Linked DNA regions of Acaryochloris sp. CCMEE 5410. The protein of the gene in region 2 binds, or shares a complex with, the protein of the main gene of each other region. Links are inferred from orthologs where the notes say so. Each region holds a gene or a part of one and is shown on either strand. Other genes may lie near its edges. The genes, in order: secA and secY.

Region 1 (13,162 bases), on a different replicon or contig from region 2:
TGGGGTTGGTATAGTGGCAATATCATTGTCAATAAGGTGAGCTGGAGATACATCATTTTCAGCCCATCTTTTTTCTTGTCTACCTGATTATTAGCCAAAGAAGCAAGGTGTCCACAGGGCATGTCGCCCCTCCAGGAAAGCGAGACCAGTTGGGACCGTTTAACCTCGCGTTTTACTGGAAGCGACAGTATCGAGGCAAGGAGGGAAAAGATCCTTGGTTTATCATGACGAGTTTACCGACACTGGAGCAGGCTCTCTCGCTTTACGCTTGCCGATGGGGAATAGAGATGATGTTCAAAGACTGCAAGAGTGGGGATACAATCTCGAACGAACGAAAGTCAATGATGCTCGTTTCCTTGCTTTGGTACTGGTGATGGCGATGGCCTATTGTTTAGCAACAGTCGCTGGCTATGGATTGAAAAAATTGAAAGTCAACCACTATGTTGCTCGGCTCAATGAGCACTCTCGGCGGCGGCCTCGACACAGTGATTTTGGCACGGCGTTGTATGGACATTTATGGTGTTGTGGCATGGAAATTTGGACCTCATTCGCCACTGAATTAATGCAACTGATACCCCATAAACGACTCAATTATCAGAGGGGCATGAGGGCGCTATCACTGATTCAGACTATGTTGTAAAACCCTTGTCATCCCCAAAGTCAGAGCTTTACTCACTTGATGGATCACCTCATCGGCTAATTGTCGTGAATACCCTTCCCAGCCATCGGTTTGCCAATGGTGACAGGCAGTTTTGCCTTCGGTATTCTCAATTAATTCTTGAGCGAGTTCGTCGGTATGTTTGCCAATACGGCCACTGAGCACCAAGCCACTGTCTTTAGAGAGACTCAACGCTATCCAGCAATCACCGACGCTCAACTCTTTCGGGTCACAGGGCTTTTGCTTTTTTTGACAAAGGACCACAACTCATCTGCATTGATGACGTCAGTTGAAACGGCCTGAACGTCTTGGTTGTGAATCATTTGGGCTTTATGGCTCGCTGAACGAATCACACTCACACAAGTGTTGTAAGCCACACCTGTGATGCGGGATAGGCCTCTGAGGCTACTGCCTTCAGCATGAGATTGAAGGATGGTCTGGATGGTTTCAGAAGAAATCTGACGGCGATAATAAAGGGTATCAAAGGTCTCACTGAAGGTTTGGTGACAGTGGGGGCAACGGTAACGTTGGCTGCCTTTACTGGTTTTACCGTGTTTGTGGGTCTTTGGATGACCACATAGAGGACATTGCATCAGAAGATAGGAAAACTCAACTCCCTATAGGTTTAACAAACCCACACTTTTTTGATGCACGACCGTTTCATTGCGACTGTGAGAAAATAAACAAAGTTAGCTTTATATCCCTCAGTCTTCTTTCAAAACTAAGTTTGAAGACTGAGATTGCTGACAATTAGAAGGATAGAGTCTATGGTTTGTATTGGATTGAGCTATACGTCCTAGGAGAGAATCGGGTTGCGATCGATCGCAACTCGCACCGTAGATTTGCCTGAATCCACAGAACCGTTAGCGAGGACTATCCATATTGTGTTTGACTTGCCAGAATATCTGAAATTAGTGGCGGGTCTCGCATCAATCGTTAATCCTGTGGGTGTTATCCCTATCTTCCTCAGCTTGACAGAGGGGCAAGGCTCTAGCCAAAGGCGTCTTATTGCCTTTCAATCCTCTATTGCTTTAAGTATTGTTCTGTTAGTGGCTCTTGTCGCTGGAGAAGCCATTCTCAGCTTTTTTAGCATTAGCCTACCGTCCTTCCGAGTCGCAGGCGGCTTATTAATCCTGCTAACAGCATTATCCATGTTACGGGCAGAAACCATCGAATCACGCCAACTCACAGAAACAGGTACCGTCGATCCGAATGAACCACCGACATTACCGGATGCTCCTGTTGCCGTTGTCCCCATTGCCATTCCTCTACTCGGCGGCCCTGGTGCCATCAGCACCGTCATTGTTTATGCGCATACCCAGGAATCTATAGAACATACCATTCTCGTTGGTTTAGCAATTCTAAGTGTCTCTGTAATCGCCTTAGTGGGATTACTCATTGCCCCCCTGATGGATACTGTGATGGGTAAAACAGGTATGAATGTGATTAGTCGAGTCATGGGATTAATCATCACCGCTATTTCCATCGAATTTATTGCCGATGGTGTCAAAGAGCTCCTACCTGGATTAGGCTAACAAGAGTGAGTATCGATTCCTAAAGCTTTCAAGTGCACCTGCATCAAAGCATTTGCCATTACTAGCTGATCTGCAAAAATCAAAATTTTTTATCTGATTGTTAGAGTTTGCTAGTGATTAGGCAACACTAGGGGATGACGAGACCAAGACACTTTGGTTCAGCACCACCATTGTGTCAATTCTTGCAGCCCTCTAGGCTTACTTTATGATTCAAAGAGTAGGACGATCCAGCCAAGAACAACTTGTAAGAATCCAGACTTTGATAGAAGGATTACTGGATCATGATCAGCTTGAGTCTTTAGTAGATAGTGCCTTAACGTTTTTGAAATCCGAGTTGGACTACCCACTATTGTGGATTGCCCAGTACGACGCTAATCAATCTGAATTGATCGGTTTAAGTGGTGGTTTACCCCAGGCTGATTCCACCGCTTTTAGTCAGCGCTATCCAGTCTTACCAGGCGATTTATTTGATCAAGCCTTGCTGACCCGAAACCCCATCGAGGTTATGAATCTCCAAGAAGAAGGTCGAGTCGGCAAATGGCAAAAACTTGCTCAGCGGTTTGACATTCAAGGAGCTATTCTTTACCCCATTCAATATCGAAAAGAATGTGTTGGCCTTCTGCTATTAGGTTCTGTCCATTGGGGCAGAAATCCACGCACCGAAGAAAGCACTTTACTCTCCCTATTAACTCACTCCCTAGGGGCCGCCTTCAATCGATTGAGCCAGGAGGCAATTGAGCCTGTTTCGACACCTGCCCAACCCCTAGCACACCTCATTAATCAGATGAGTGTACTCACGGATTGGGATGAACGGGTCAATGTCATTTTGAAATCAACACAGCAGGCCATCGATCCCACCTTTACTGGTTTGTATTGGTTAGATTTAGAAGAAAATAATTGCACTTTAAAAGTAACTTATCAACCTGGCCAGGGCAGTCGCTTAGGTCGAGCACGCCCGATTAAAGCACAAGTCCAGATTGCTGAAATTGAACCTTTTTGTCAAGCCTTATCCGCAGGTCAGATGATATCGGTCAGCGAAAGCCAAGGTACTGTGAATGCCAAAGTTCCATTGCGCTTAATGCAACAAACTAAATCTCGGTCTTTTCTCTGCGCACCCATTATGGGGAATGGACATCTGATGGGATTTTTGTCAGTCGAGGGCAAAGAACCTCGAGTATGGCAAGAACAAGAAAAGAACTTTATCCAAGCTGCAGCCCAATTAATGGGTTTATCTGCCGTTGCCCCTGTCGGGGATAACCCCGTCCAAGTTTCCTCCCAAACCCAAACCTTGATGGGGCAATTCACTCAATTGATGGTGGAATCCAAAGATTGGCCTAGAACACTCAAAAAGGTTTCTGAGCACTTGTGTCGGCATTTGCAAACCCAACGGCTTTTACTACTTAGCCAGGATGAACAAACAGGTGGGTTTCGGATCGAATATCAGTACCATAGCCCCAAGCTGCGGCCTTTGTTAGAGTCCTTACATCCTCTGAGTGATGTGGATCGGCGGATGTTAGAGCGAAACATCGGCTCGATCACCATCTCAGATCTTGAAGAAGACTTACGATTCCTAGCATGGCGAGAGTCACTGATCAATCAGGGATTGCGCTCCCTTTTGCTCTGTCGCACAGTTGCCAATAGTTCGACACCCCAAACTATCCTTGTTTTAGGCAATCATCGAACCCGCACTTGGAAGCCCAAAGAGATTGAATTCTTACAGGAATTTGCCCAAACCCTTGGGACCTTTGAGCAAAAACAGCGAGATTACATCCTCCAGCAATCTCAGCTGAATCAATATGACCTTGCCCACAATGGTCTGCAAACCCTGTTGAAAATTGAAGATCCGACTCAACTTATCACTTCAGGCATCGAACTTATTACCCATATTTTTAATGGTCCTCTTGCTGCAGGCATACTGTGGATCCCTGGCCATAACCAAGGGAAGATTGTCGCTTGCCATGCAATATCACCCGAATTTGCCATTTCAGATGACGAACTGATTCAACTGGATCAAGATCCTCTATTCACACAACTATTGCACTCACTGGATCAACTCCCTCACCCATCTGAGTCCATCATCCAAATATCGGCCAAAAACATCGCTCCAGAAACTCGTATTTGGTTAAATGCTCCTGGGGTCGCTCAAGTTCTAGTCATGCCATTGCGATCGCCCGATTCTCCAACACCTCTGGGTGCCATCGTCCTTGGCACTTCCGATGATTTCTGTTACAAGACCTCAGAGCTTAAGCTGATACAAACCCTGGTTCAACAGTTAGGCAGTCGTTATCGGTACCTGCGAGAAACCAACTTACTCCAACGACAATGGATGAGTTTGGAGAGTTTAACTTGGTATAAAAACCGATTTTTAGAAACAAACTTAAGCCATCTTAAGGACTTGCAAAATCCTCAAGAATCATCACAAGACGAGTCCATAGAACTTAAATGTGACTCACGCCAAGAAGCAATCACTTCCCTGACAACTTTACTCAAGACGGAAGATTGGCAACTCAGCCTTGCCCAAGATTCTATTCCCCTAGCTAGTATCCTTCGACGCTGCTTGGAACAGATAGAACCCCTTGTTCAATCCAGACAATTATGGACCCAAATTCATAATCTTACGTCCAATACTACCCTTACAGGAACCAGCAATAAGTTAGAACTTGTTCTTTACGAATTATTGGTAGCTGCTTGCCACCGCTCTAACCCAGGGGATCGGATTGATATTTGGTGTCGTCTAATCAATGCCAAATGGGTTGAACTTTCCATCACCGATCAAGGACAACTCCACCCCCAGTTCATCCAAGACTTTCAATCTGTAAAGACTCGCGATTTATTATTGCCGAGTCTATTAGATAAAGGACCGGGCCGAAATTTAAACGCATGCCAATCGATCATCGAACTTTTGGGGGGGCGAATGGAAATTGCCCAGCTCGAAGACGGGAGAACCCTCAGCCGACTGACCTTACCTCAACAGATGAAAGGAGGCAGGTCTAACTAGGCTACCTCAGAGGGCTCAGGCTGTCGTTGCGGTCGGAATTGGAAGAGAGAATAAACAACATTACGACGAATTGCAGTCATCATATCCAAAAAGACTTCATACCCTTCACTTTTGTACTCAATCAGTGGATCTTGCTGACCATAGCCGCGAAGCCCAACAGCTTCACGCAATGCATCCATCTGCTGCAAATGCTCTCGCCAAAGCATGTCAATTTGCTGCAAGATAAAGAATCGTTCTGCTTGGCGCATCAAGGTCGGTTCCATCTCGTTTACCTCTGACTCTTTCTGGTCATAGGCAATGCGGACCTGCTCCCGCAAGAACATTTTCATCTCTGGCATGGACAGATCAGCAATGTGGCTGGCTTCTAGATCCTCCAGCAAATAAACAAACTCTTTGGTTTTGTCTACCAATTGCTCCAAATTCCACTCTTCCGGCGGTAGTTCTGGATTGACATAGGCTTCCACAATGTCATCCATCGTCTGTTCTGCATATTCAATAACCCGCTCTTTCAGGTCTTCACCTTCCAATACCCGTCGACGTTCAGCATAAATCGCTCGTCGCTGATTATTCATTACCTCGTCATATTCAAAAACTTGTTTCCGAATATCGTAGTAGTAAGTCTCAACCTTCTTTTGGGCATTTTCTAGGCTGCTCGTCAAAATCCGTGACTCAATGGGCATATCCTCTTCTACCCGGAAAGCGTTCATCAATCCTGCAACCCGATCACCACCAAAAATGCGCAGAAGATTGTCTTGCAAACTCAAAAAGAAGCGGGTTGAACCTGGGTCACCCTGACGTCCAGCCCGACCTCGCAACTGGTTATCAATGCGGCGAGAATCATGTCTTTCCGTACCAATCACATGGAGACCGCCTCGTTCTACAACCTTGTCATGCTCCTTGCTGGTAAACGCTTCATATTCTTCTAGAATCAGGTTGTAGACTTCCCTGAGCTTCTGGATGACAGGATCATCTGTAGGTGCTTTTTCAGAGGCGACCGCCATTAAGTCTTCAGCTTGTAATTCAGGTAAGCTCTGTTCACCATATTGTTTAACAGCCGCGTTTACGGCTTCTTTCAATAAAGATTCAGCGTCCTTAGAAATAGTGGTAGGGAAGATTTCGGGAGAAACCTTCCAGGTTTTTCTCTGTATTCCCTTTTGTTGACCGTCTCCACCAAACCCTTGGCTGTCAGCCTCAGGTAGCTTGACCTGCATCATTGACAACGGGTTATCATCTTCGGGTTGGACAATCCGGGGCATCAAATACTCTCGTACCTTGAGACGCGCCATATACTCAGCATTACCGCCCAAGATAATATCCGTCCCTCGACCCGCCATATTTGTGGCAATCGTTACACGGCCCTCTCGACCTGCCTGAGCCACGATCTCCGATTCCCGCTCCACATTCTCAGGCTTCGCATTCAGGAGATTATGTGGGATATTGCGTTCCAAAAGAAGCTTTGACAATACCTCGGATTTCTCAACACTCGTGGTTCCTACCAAGATGGGGCGCCCAACTTCGTACATATCAGCACATTCATTGGCAACGGCTAACCACTTTGCTTCTTCACTCTTGTAGACCACATCAGAGATATCTTGCCGTTGATTAGAGCGATTAGTCGGTACAATCGTGACTTCTAACTTATAGATTTTTTCAAATTCAGCTTCTTCTGTCTTTGCTGTACCCGTCATCCCTGCCAACTTGTCATAAAGCAAGAACAAATTTTGATAGGTAATCGTGGCTAGAGTCTGTGTCTCATTCTGGATTTCAACTTTTTCCTTGGCCTCAATTGCTTGATGGAGGCCATCACTCCATCGCCGCCCTGGCATCACTCGACCCGTAAACTCATCAACAATGACTATTTCGTCATTACGAACGATGTAATTAACGTCGTTAATGAATAGTTCTTTAGCTTTAATAGCATTGAACACATAGTGAGCCCAAGGATCCTCAGGATCGAATAGATCGCTAACCCCTAAGATTTTCTCTGCTTCAACAAAGCCTTCATCCGTCAAAATAACATTGCGAGCCTTTTCATCCACCTCGTAATGCTCTTCGGGTTGCAAAGCATTGGCAACTTTAGAGGCATCCAAATATTTTTCCGTTGGTCGCTCAACCTGACCCGAAATAATTAGAGGAGTTCGTGCTTCATCAATTAGAACAGAATCCACCTCATCAATGACGCAATAATTGAGGGGTCGCTGAACAACTTCCTCGATGGAAGTTGACATATTATCTCGTAGATAGTCGAAGCCAATCTCACTATTGGTCCCATAGGTGATGTCGCAAGCATAATTTTTCTTGCGCTCCGTCGGAGACATGGACTGTTGAATCAGCCCTACACTCAACCCCAAGAATCGATGGACCTGCCCCATCCATTCCGCATCTCGTCTGGCCAGATAATCGTTCACCGTAATAGCATGAACTCCCTTGCCAGTTAGCGCATTTAAATATGCTGGCAAGGTTGATACTAACGTTTTACCTTCTCCAGTTTTCATTTCTGCAATTTGACCATCATGCAGAATCATCCCGCCTAGAAGCTGAACGTCAAAGTGACGCATACCCAATACTCGCTTGGATGCTTCTCTCACAACGGCAAACGTTTCTGGCAAAAGATCATCTAAGGTCTCACCGTTTTTCAAGCGCTCTTTGAACTCATCAGTTTTTGCTCTTAATTCCTGATCTGAGAGAACCTCTACTTCTTCTTCAAGGAGATTGATTTCAACCACATCGGGTTGGTACTTTTTGAGCTTTCGCTTATTCGGGTCGCCCAATAATGTTTTAAGCATGGTTCTAGATAGTAGAGTTCAATCCAATCAGAAATAAATATTTTGTTTCACCCATTGGGTAAGGTGTTGATCACCATCAAGCAGGATACTTAAGCTCATTAATCTAACGATTGCCGTTTTAAATACCCTTATAGCTTTGATTCTTATTAAATAATGGCATGTTTGTTTACGCCGTATATAATCGATACACAAGTAACTAACTGCATTATTGACCAAATTCTAGACGGGCTAGCTCGACCAACTCTACAGTGACAACATCCAAATTTGATTCTCGAGCAATCGCTTCAATCTTTTGTCTTGCTTGGGATCTTGCGAAAAACGGAATATTTTTGAGTTTCGCTTCTGCAGTGGAAGTCCATTGGAGTAGATCAGTCAAGTCAGACTCGCGCATTGTCTGCAGCACCTCTTGGGAGAATTCCTTTATTTATTTTAAATCCTAAACAACTTTAGATGTTGGTCTAGCTTGTTTATCTGTTTAAGTTAGCAACGAAAATACTCATGAGAAAGCCCCTCCTATTTTAGGTAGGGGCTTTCTAGCCGATATTACTCAGCTAGTTATCAAAGTTACTAAAGGTAACTTAGTCAACTGATGTAGCGTCGATATCAGGCAGAGATAGTGCGTATTCTGTCTTCCGCTCAATACCCTTCTCGAAACCAGCAGCAGCAGCCCGGGCGCGGCCGGAGTGCCAAATATGGCCAACAAAGAAGAAGAAAGCAAGGCAGAAATGTGAAGTGGATAACCAAGAACGGGGAGAAACATAGTTCACCGAGTTGATCTCAGTTGCCACACCACCCACAGAGTTCAATGCACCCAAAGGAGCATGAGTCATGTACTCAGCCGCACGACGAGCTTGCCAAGGCTGAATATCATTTCTGAGCTTGTTGAGGTCCAAACCGTTGGGTCCACGAAGGGGCTCCAACCAAGGTCCACGGAAATCCCAGAAACGCATGGTCTCACCACCGAAGATGATCTCACCAGAAGGAGAACGCATCAGATACTTACCAAGACCTGTAGGACCTTGGGCAGAAGCGATGTTAGCCCCTAACCGTTGGTCACGAATCAAAAAGGTCATTGCCTGAGCCTGAGAAGCTTCAGCAGCAGTAGGACCGTAGAATTCACTGGGGTAAACAGTGTTGTTAAACCAAACATAACCCACAGCAATCATGCCACACATGTAAAGGGCACCCAAGCTGTAAGAGAGATAGGCTTCACCAGACCAGACATAGGCTCGGCGAACCCAACCCCAAGGCTTAACAAGAATGTGGAAAACGCCACCGAAGATGTAGTGAACACCTACGAGAAGGTGACCACCTACAACGTCTTCTAAATTGTTAACACTAACGATCCAGCCACCTTCTCCCCAGGGAGACCGGGTAATGTAACCCAGGAAAGTACCTAAGTTCCAAGTTGGGTTAGTAATCAGGCGAACATTTCCACCACCAGGCGCCCAGGGATCATAAAGACCGCCAAAGAACATTGCTTTTGCAGCAAAAGCAAGAGCACCAATTCCGAGGAAGATTAAGTGAATCCCCAGGATCTGCATCATCTTTTCTTTGTCTTCCCAGTCATATCCCCACCAATCAGAGTAATCCTCAAACTTAGCAGGGCCTCTGAATGTGTGGTAAAGACCACCAAAACCGAGGACAGCAGAAGCAATCAGGTGAATAGCACCAATCACAAAATAAGGATAAGTGCTAATAACTTCACCACCAGGTCCAACACCAAAACCTTCAGCGGCCAGGTGAGCAAGCAGGATGCTGCCTTGCTCGTACATAGGCTTTTCAGGAATGAAGTGAGAGACTTCAAACAAAGTCATTGCACCAGCCCAGAAGGTAATCATTCCAGCATGGGCAATGTGGGCACCAGTTAGCTGACCAGATAGATCAGTTAGTCGTGCATTTCCAGCCCACCAGCCATAGCCAGTGGTTGCGCGGTCATAACCAGCCGCAGATGGATTAAAGGGCGTTTCCACGTGGTAGAACCTCCTCAGGGAAGATGAAGTTTTCATGGATTTGGTCTTGGGGTGCCATCCAAGCACGCAGACCTTCATTCAAGAGAATGTTCTTGGTATAGAAGGTTTCGAACTCAGGGTCTTCAGCAGCCCGGATTTCCTGGCTAACGAAGTCATAAGCACGCATGTTGAGGGCGATACCCACTAGGCCAATGGCAGAAGCCCATAGACCGGTCACAGGCACGAACAACATGAAAAAGTGCAACCAACGCTTGTTGGAAAAGGCAATCCCGAAAATCTGAGACCAGAATCGGTTAGCAGTGACCATGGAGTAGGTCTCTTCTGCTTGGGTCGGAGTGAACGCAGCAAATGTATTGGCGTCTTGACCGTCTTCAAACAAGGTGTTCTCAACAGTGGCTCCGTGAATGGCGCACAACAGCGCACCACCCAAAATACCTGCAACACCCATCATGTGGAAGGGGTTGAGGGTTAGGTTGTGGAAACCTTGAGCAAATAACAAGAATCGGAAGATGCTTGTTACACCCCAGCTAGGCGCAAAGAACCAGCTGGATTGACCCAAAGGATACATCAAAAAGACGGAAACATACACGGCGATAGGACCGCTGAAGGCAACTGCGTTGTAAGGACGCACGCCCACTAGACGGGCAATCTCGAATTGACGCAGCATGAAGCCGATCAAGCCGAAGACACCATGTAATGTGGTGAAGTTCCACAGTCCACCCAGCTGACACCAGCGGGTGAAGTCACCTTGAGCTTCGGGTCCCCAAAGTAGAAGTAGGGAGTGGCCGAGGCTGTCGGCGGGGGTGGATACAGCAACGGTCAAGAAGTTAGCCCCTTCTAGATAGGAGCTAGCAAGACCGTGGGTGTACCAGGAAGTTACGAAAGTTGTGCCGGTAAACCATCCCCCGATGGATAGAAACGCACAGGGGAAAAGTAGGATACCTGACCAACCAATAAAGACGAACCGATCACGCTTAAGCCAGTCGTCGAGGACGTCAAACCATCCTCGCTCCTGGGCGCGTCCGACTGCTATGGTCATGGAAATAAACCCTCTTGATCTAACTTAAAAATTGCAAGGCCGCAAAATTTTCTTTCGAACCTTGTGAGGTTTCTCAGAAACCGGACTAAGGAATCGAGAGTTTGGGTTCTGGGAATTAATAGTGTAAATCGCCCTAGAACCTCAACCTACACCTCTTCATAACCAAATGTTATAGAGATCATTCACTAAATGTAACAGAGTTTCGTCAGAAATTGTAGCGGCTACAAAGGCACCTCCACTGAGGTTTAGCCAACTTAGAATGAATACTGAGTACAAAACTTTATCTACCTCAACCATCGATTTTTTAGGGGTTGGCTCCTAAAATGGCTTGTCCTCAGCTTGGCCTTAAGAGAAGTAAAGTTATGTGGGGCACTGAAACAAAACTTCATAAAACAAATCAACAATTTTATTGATCTCATCAAATTTATATTTAACGCTATATAAAAGGTCTAGATGTGACCGTAAGCTTTGGTTGCACCTTGGGAATCTAAAAATTAGGTTCTTAGGAGTCAACTATAGCCTCATCAATTGTTGAGCTGGGCAGCTTATACTCATATATCAGTGCTCATCATTAGTTTAGGAATCACAAGAACTTATCCGACCATGACCACACAAAAACTATTAGATAAGCAAACTTTGCGTTACGAAGTTCTTGGGACTCGCCGGTTTAGCAATTACATGATCGCAACGATGGTCTCCATTGGAGGGGTTGGTTTTTTCTTAGCTGGTCTTTCTAGCTATTTCAAAGTCGATCTCCTGCCAACTGGTAATGCTGTTGATCTAATTTTTATCCCTCAAGGCATCGCTCTTTCCTTCTACGGTACTTGTGGTTTACTGCTCGCAACCTACCTATGGCTAACCATAAGCTGGAACGTCGGAGCCGGTTTTAATGAATTCAGTCAAGATTCTGGTAAATTTCGACTCTTTCGTTGGGGCCGCCCAGGCAAGAACCGAAAAGTTGAGCAAACATACCCTTTAGAGAATATTCAATCCGTCCAGATCAAGATCCGTGAGGGACTCAATCCTCAACGGACCATCTATCTGAGAATCAAAGGGCGTAATGATATTCCTCTCACCCGAGCGGGGCAACCTATGGCTCTGGACAAAATTGAGAATCAAGCAGCTGAGATCGCTCGTTTCTTGGGCGTTCCCATGGAAGGTTTGTAAAACCCAAAAATGTAGTGTATAGACTCCTTATGCTTCACTCAACCAAATCTATCAGCTTCTTCAGATCATTTTGGGTGATGGTACTCGTGTTCTTATTAATGGCATGTAGTGCTCCTTCCAATTCCTCAGGTACATCAGATACAGGTGGCGCGTCACCATCTGGTTCTCCTGCATCTGAAAGCACTCAAGAAGGCAATTCAGAAACGACTGGGGTACCGGGTTCAGAATCAACATCTCCCTTAGCTCAACTACCACAACTACAAGGGGAAGCTACGGTAGTACTGCAAGTCAATGGGAAAACAATCACCCTGGCCATTAATGGTAAGGATGCTCCTATTACAGCAGGGAACTTTATCGATTTAGTTGATAAAAAAGTGTATGACGGTACTGCTTTTCATCGGGTAGTTCGGACTCCCTCTCCCTTTGTTGTTCAAGGGGGAGATCCACAAAGTAAGGATCCTAATTTCCCTGTACAACGGCTGGGGACGGGTAGCTATATTGATCCCGAGACGAAACAAGCCAGATACCTACCATTGGAAATTCTGCCAGAAGGGGCTGAGCAAGCCGTTTACAGTAAAACGTTGAAATCTGCAGGTGAAAACAAGCCTCCAAAATTACGACATACTCGGGGGGCGGTCGCCATGGCTCGCTCTCAATTACCTGATTCAGCGTCTGCCCAGTTCTATTTTGCTCTTGCCGATGTAGATTTCCTAGATGGAAACTATGCCGTCTTTGGTTATGTGACAGAAGGTATGGACGTTGTGGATCAGATCCAACAGGGTGATCGCATTGAATCTGCAAAAGTTACTGCAGGCATAGAGAATCTAAAGCGATAGGCGGGTATTTGTGGCTCTATGGCCATAGTGGACTCCCAAGTACGATTAGCAAACTTAGGTGATAGGCATATATTGCTAAGTTTGCTGATTGCTTTTTATGAACACTTGCATATGCCGATAGCAGGCCCAGAAAAACTGTACGCTGCATTAACGAAGTTGATGAAAGATCC
Region 2 (3,711 bases):
CGAATCCGGGCAGTCCGTCCTCCCGAACCCTACAAAGGCAAGGGAATTCGCTACGCCGATGAGTATGTCCGCCGCAAGGTTGGTAAGGCAGGTAAGAAATAATGAAAACTACTCGCAGAGATGCAACCCGTAGCCGACATCAGCGAGTTCGCCGCAAAGTTGTGGGAACTGCAGAGCGACCTCGGTTAGCAGTATTCCGATCGAACCAGCATATCTATGCTCAGGTGATTGATGATTCCCAGCAGCACACCTTAGCTGCAGCCTCTACCGTTGAATCTGATCTCAAATCATCTTCTGGCGCAACTTGTGATGCCTCCACTGCAGTGGGCAAGCTGGTGGCTGAGCGAGCCATTGAAAAGGGAATCAAGGCCGTAGTGTTTGATCGCGGCGGTAATTTGTATCACGGGCGAGTCAAGGCGTTGGCCGATGCTGCTCGTGAAGCTGGCTTAGAATTTTAAGTAGGATATTATCCATGGCAAAGGAAAATCGTCGCAAAAACAACCGGAACAAGGAAAAAGACTCCACCTGGCAAGAGCGGGTCGTCCAAATTCGACGGGTCTCGAAGGTCGTCAAAGGTGGTAAAAAACTCAGTTTTAGAGCCATTGTTGTGGTTGGCAATGAGCGGGGCCAAGTGGGCGTCGGTGTCGGTAAAGCCAGCGATGTGATTGGTGCCGTTCGTAAAGGCGTTGCCGATGGGAAGAAGCAGCTGGTTGAAGTTCCTTTGACTCGGTCCAACTCTATCCCCCATCCGATGATTGGTCGAGGCGGAGCCGCCAAAGTGATGATGCGACCTGCAGCGCCTGGTACAGGTGTGATTGCCGGTGGTGCGGTTCGTACCGTTTTGGAACTGGCTGGTGTTCGCAATGTGTTGGCGAAGCAGTTGGGGTCCGATAATCCTTTGAATAATGCCCGCGCTACCCTCAATGCCCTAGCCTCCCTCCGCACCTTTTCTGAGGTGGCCGGTGAACGAGGCATTGAAGTGGAAAAACTCTATGCTGCTACTTAGTGCTCTGATAGCCTAAGCGAACCAGTTTATTAACCTCTAGCCCCTGACTTAACAAGATAATGAGACTAAACGATCCTAAACCCAAAACCGGTTCCCAACATCGACGTCGCCGTTTAGGCCGAGGAATCGCTGCTGGTCAAGGCGCTAGCTGTGGCTTTGGAATGCGCGGTCAAAAATCTCGTTCAGGTCGCCCGACTCGTCCTGGATTTGAGGGTGGACAAAATCCTTTATACCGGCGAGTGCCAAAGTTAAAGCATTTTACGCTGATCAATCAGAAGCAATACACTACGATTAATGTAGGTAAGCTTAATGAATTGAAAGCGAAATCCGATGTCACTCTTGAGTCTCTGATGGCCGAAGGCATCATTACATCCAATGATGGACCTTTGAAAGTACTAGGAGATGGTGAGCTAACGGTTGCACTCAATGTGCAGGCCGCAGCAGCAACCCAGTCTGCAATCGCCAAAATCGAAGGGGCCGGTGGTAGCTTTCAGTCTACTGAGTCTTAACATCTTTCATTTTTAATCGGCTTTTAGAGAGGTATCCCTGACATGGTTGTCAGCAGAGGTAAAACACCATCCGCCCAAGAAACCTTTATGCAAATGGCCCAGGCAGCTGGGCTTAGAGGTCGGGTCTTTATCACCCTGGGGTTGTTGATTTTGGTCCGGTTGGGTATTCGTCTGCCGGTTCCAGGTATCAATCGTGCTGCTTTTACATCAACCTTTGCTGGCAACCCTGTCTTTGGCTTTTTAGACTTCTTCTCTGGTGGTGGTTTTTCTGCCCTAGGGATTTTTGCTTTAGGGATTATTCCCTTTATTAATGCCTCGATCATTTTGCAGCTGTTGACCGCTGCGTTGCCGTCCCTAGAGCGTCTACAAAAAGATGAAGGGGAAGCAGGTCGCCGCAAAATTTCCCAGATTACTCGCTATGTGGCTTTGGGATGGGCCATTATCCAAAGTACTGGATTTGCCATCTTAATTAATAGTGCCGAGGGTGTGGTGTTCAATCCCGGCATTGTCTTTATCGTCCAGATGGTGGTAGCCTTAACCGCTGGCTCCATGTTTGTGATGTGGGTGGGTGAACTGATTACGGAAAGAGGAGTCGGAAACGGTGCCTCCTTACTGATCTTTTTGAGCATTGTTTCGGGTCTACCTAGCACCTTAGGGAATGCTCTGCAGATTGCTGAACAAGGCGAGGTCTCTAAGGTCATCATCTTGATTTCCGTGTTCATATTGATGATTGTCGGCATTGTATTCGTTCAAGAAGGCACCCGCAGAATTCCCATTGTCTATGCTCGCCGCCAGGTCGGTCGTAGAACCTATCAAGAACAAAAGAGTTATCTGCCTCTCCGCTTAAACTCGGGTGGGGTGATGCCCATTATTTTTGCCTCGGCCATGCTGATTTTGCCCGGCACCTTGGCAGGACTAACGAACAATGCAACTATCATTGAGTTTGCTGGATATCTAAGCCCCAATAGTTCTCTACCTTGGGTCTATGTGATTTTCTATCTGTCGATGATTGTTTTCTTCAGCTACTTCTACGCATCTTTGGTGGTTAACCCCATTGATATGTCCCAGAACTTGAAGAAGATGGGGGCCAGTATCCCTGGGATTCGCCCTGGGCGGGCAACGACAGAATATGTAGAAAAGGTTCTGAACCGATTAACGCTGTTGGGTGCTTTCTTCTTGGGAGCTGTTGTGTTGGTTCCGGTGGCTGCCGAGAGAGTGGTTGGTGGCGGTATCTTTTCTGGTTTTGGTGCAACATCCCTTCTGATTTTGGTGGGTGTTGCCATTGATACGGCTAAGCAAATTCAGACCTATGTGATTTCCCAACGGTATGAAGGGATGGTGAAACAGTAGTGGCGCGTTTAATTCTGTTTGGGCCACCTGGGGCAGGCAAAGGTACGCAAGCCGTTACCCTCGCAACAGCCTTTAATATTCCTCATATTTCGACGGGGGATTTATTCCGAGCAGCTATTTCGGGTAAAACTCCTCTAGGCTTGAAAGTTCAATCCTATTTGGATCAAGGGCAATTGGTCCCAGATCAAGTGGTGATTGATATGGTCCAAGAGCGATTGGCCCAGTCGGATACTGCTGGTGGATGGTTGTTGGATGGATTTCCCCGGACCATTCCTCAAGCCCAAACGTTGGATAAGCTTCTACAGGAGATGAACCAAAGTTGCGATCGCGTCATCAATCTCCAAGTCCCTGAACAGACGTTGGTGACCCGAATGCTAAGCCGAGGGCGAAAAGATGATACAGAAGCCGTTATCCAAGATCGTCTCCAGGTCTACCATACAGAGACTGCACCTATTTTAGATTTCTATCGTGAGCGCAACTGCTTAGCGGATATCGATGGCGATACGACAGTGGAAGCAGTGACCGATCGCATCAAAGCGGCTTTGGCAGATCTCACATAATTCTTTATACTCTCTGTGTAGAAGCTGGATAACCCATCATTCGGTAAATCGGTTCAAACTCATCCCTAGGAGGATCAACTTTTTGGCTAAGCAAGATGCGATTGAAATGGAAGGTACGGTCACAGAATCGTTGCCGAATGCCATGTTTCGCGTGGACCTAGATAACGGGTTTAATGTTCTAGCCCATATCTCTGGCAAGATTCGGCGGAACTATATTAAAATTTTGCCCGGTGATCGTGTCAAGGTCGAGCTGACTCCCTACGATTTGACCAAAGGGCGGATCACC

What was found.
Region 1: the proteins of secY (region 2) and secA are in contact, whole or in part, in a crystal structure (PDB 3DIN), measured with the Thermotoga maritima proteins. The link is inferred for Acaryochloris sp. CCMEE 5410 from one-to-one orthologs. Residues at the interface, in WP_004081795.1 of Thermotoga maritima: Glu108, Gly109, Glu110, Glu111, Ala236, Glu237, Arg238, Arg239, Ile240, Thr241, Ile242, Gln243, Tyr244, Ala245, Arg246, Arg247, Val248, Thr249, Gly250, Arg251, Arg252, Val253, Tyr254, Gly256, Ala257, Ser258, Thr259, Tyr260, Leu261, Pro262; in WP_004082002.1 of Thermotoga maritima: Glu261, Ala262, Arg263, Lys300, Ala301, Arg302, Thr303, Ile304, Ile305, Leu323, Tyr324, Asp325, Pro326, Val329, Ser330, Tyr333, Ile336, Lys340, Phe345, Val349, Glu363, Phe364, Tyr374, Ser375, Gly376, Gly377, Glu393, Ile395, Thr482, Ser483.

What each region holds. Positions count from the first base shown.
Region 1 is NZ_AFEJ02000002.1:959,315-972,476, reverse strand. The notes cover bases 4,988-8,358. They hold secA (preprotein translocase subunit SecA), read right to left. Parts: upstream 7,978-8,358; coding sequence 5,188-7,977; downstream 4,988-5,187. Other genes in these bases: ON05_RS25260 (PCP reductase family protein), read right to left, coding at 8,183-8,358; ON05_RS25270 (GAF domain-containing protein), read left to right, coding at 4,988-5,191. Also shown: ON05_RS25290 (transposase), read right to left, coding at 1-122; ON05_RS25275 (MarC family protein), read left to right, coding at 1,471-2,193; more of ON05_RS25270, read left to right, coding at 2,399-4,987; more of ON05_RS25260, read right to left, coding at 8,359-8,368; psbC (photosystem II reaction center protein CP43), read right to left, coding at 8,556-9,986; psbD (photosystem II D2 protein (photosystem q(a) protein)), read right to left, coding at 9,934-10,989; ON05_RS25245 (photosystem I assembly protein Ycf4), read left to right, coding at 11,593-12,156; ON05_RS25240 (peptidylprolyl isomerase), read left to right, coding at 12,234-12,992; ON05_RS25235 (N-acetyltransferase), read left to right, coding at 13,104-13,162. UniProt on the Escherichia coli protein: Required for protein export, interacts with the SecYEG preprotein conducting channel.
Region 2 is NZ_AFEJ02000001.1:1,766,345-1,770,055, reverse strand. The notes cover bases 733-3,711. They hold secY (preprotein translocase subunit SecY), read left to right. Parts: upstream 733-1,557; coding sequence 1,558-2,865; downstream 2,866-3,711. Other genes in these bases: infA (translation initiation factor IF-1), read left to right, coding at 3,508-3,711; ON05_RS07740 (adenylate kinase), read left to right, coding at 2,865-3,425; rplO (50S ribosomal protein L15), read left to right, coding at 1,066-1,515; rpsE (30S ribosomal protein S5), read left to right, coding at 733-1,006. Outside these bases: rplF (50S ribosomal protein L6), read left to right, coding at 1-102; rplR (50S ribosomal protein L18), read left to right, coding at 102-458; more of rpsE, read left to right, coding at 473-732. UniProt on the Escherichia coli protein: The central subunit of the protein translocation channel SecYEG. Consists of two halves formed by TMs 1-5 and 6-10.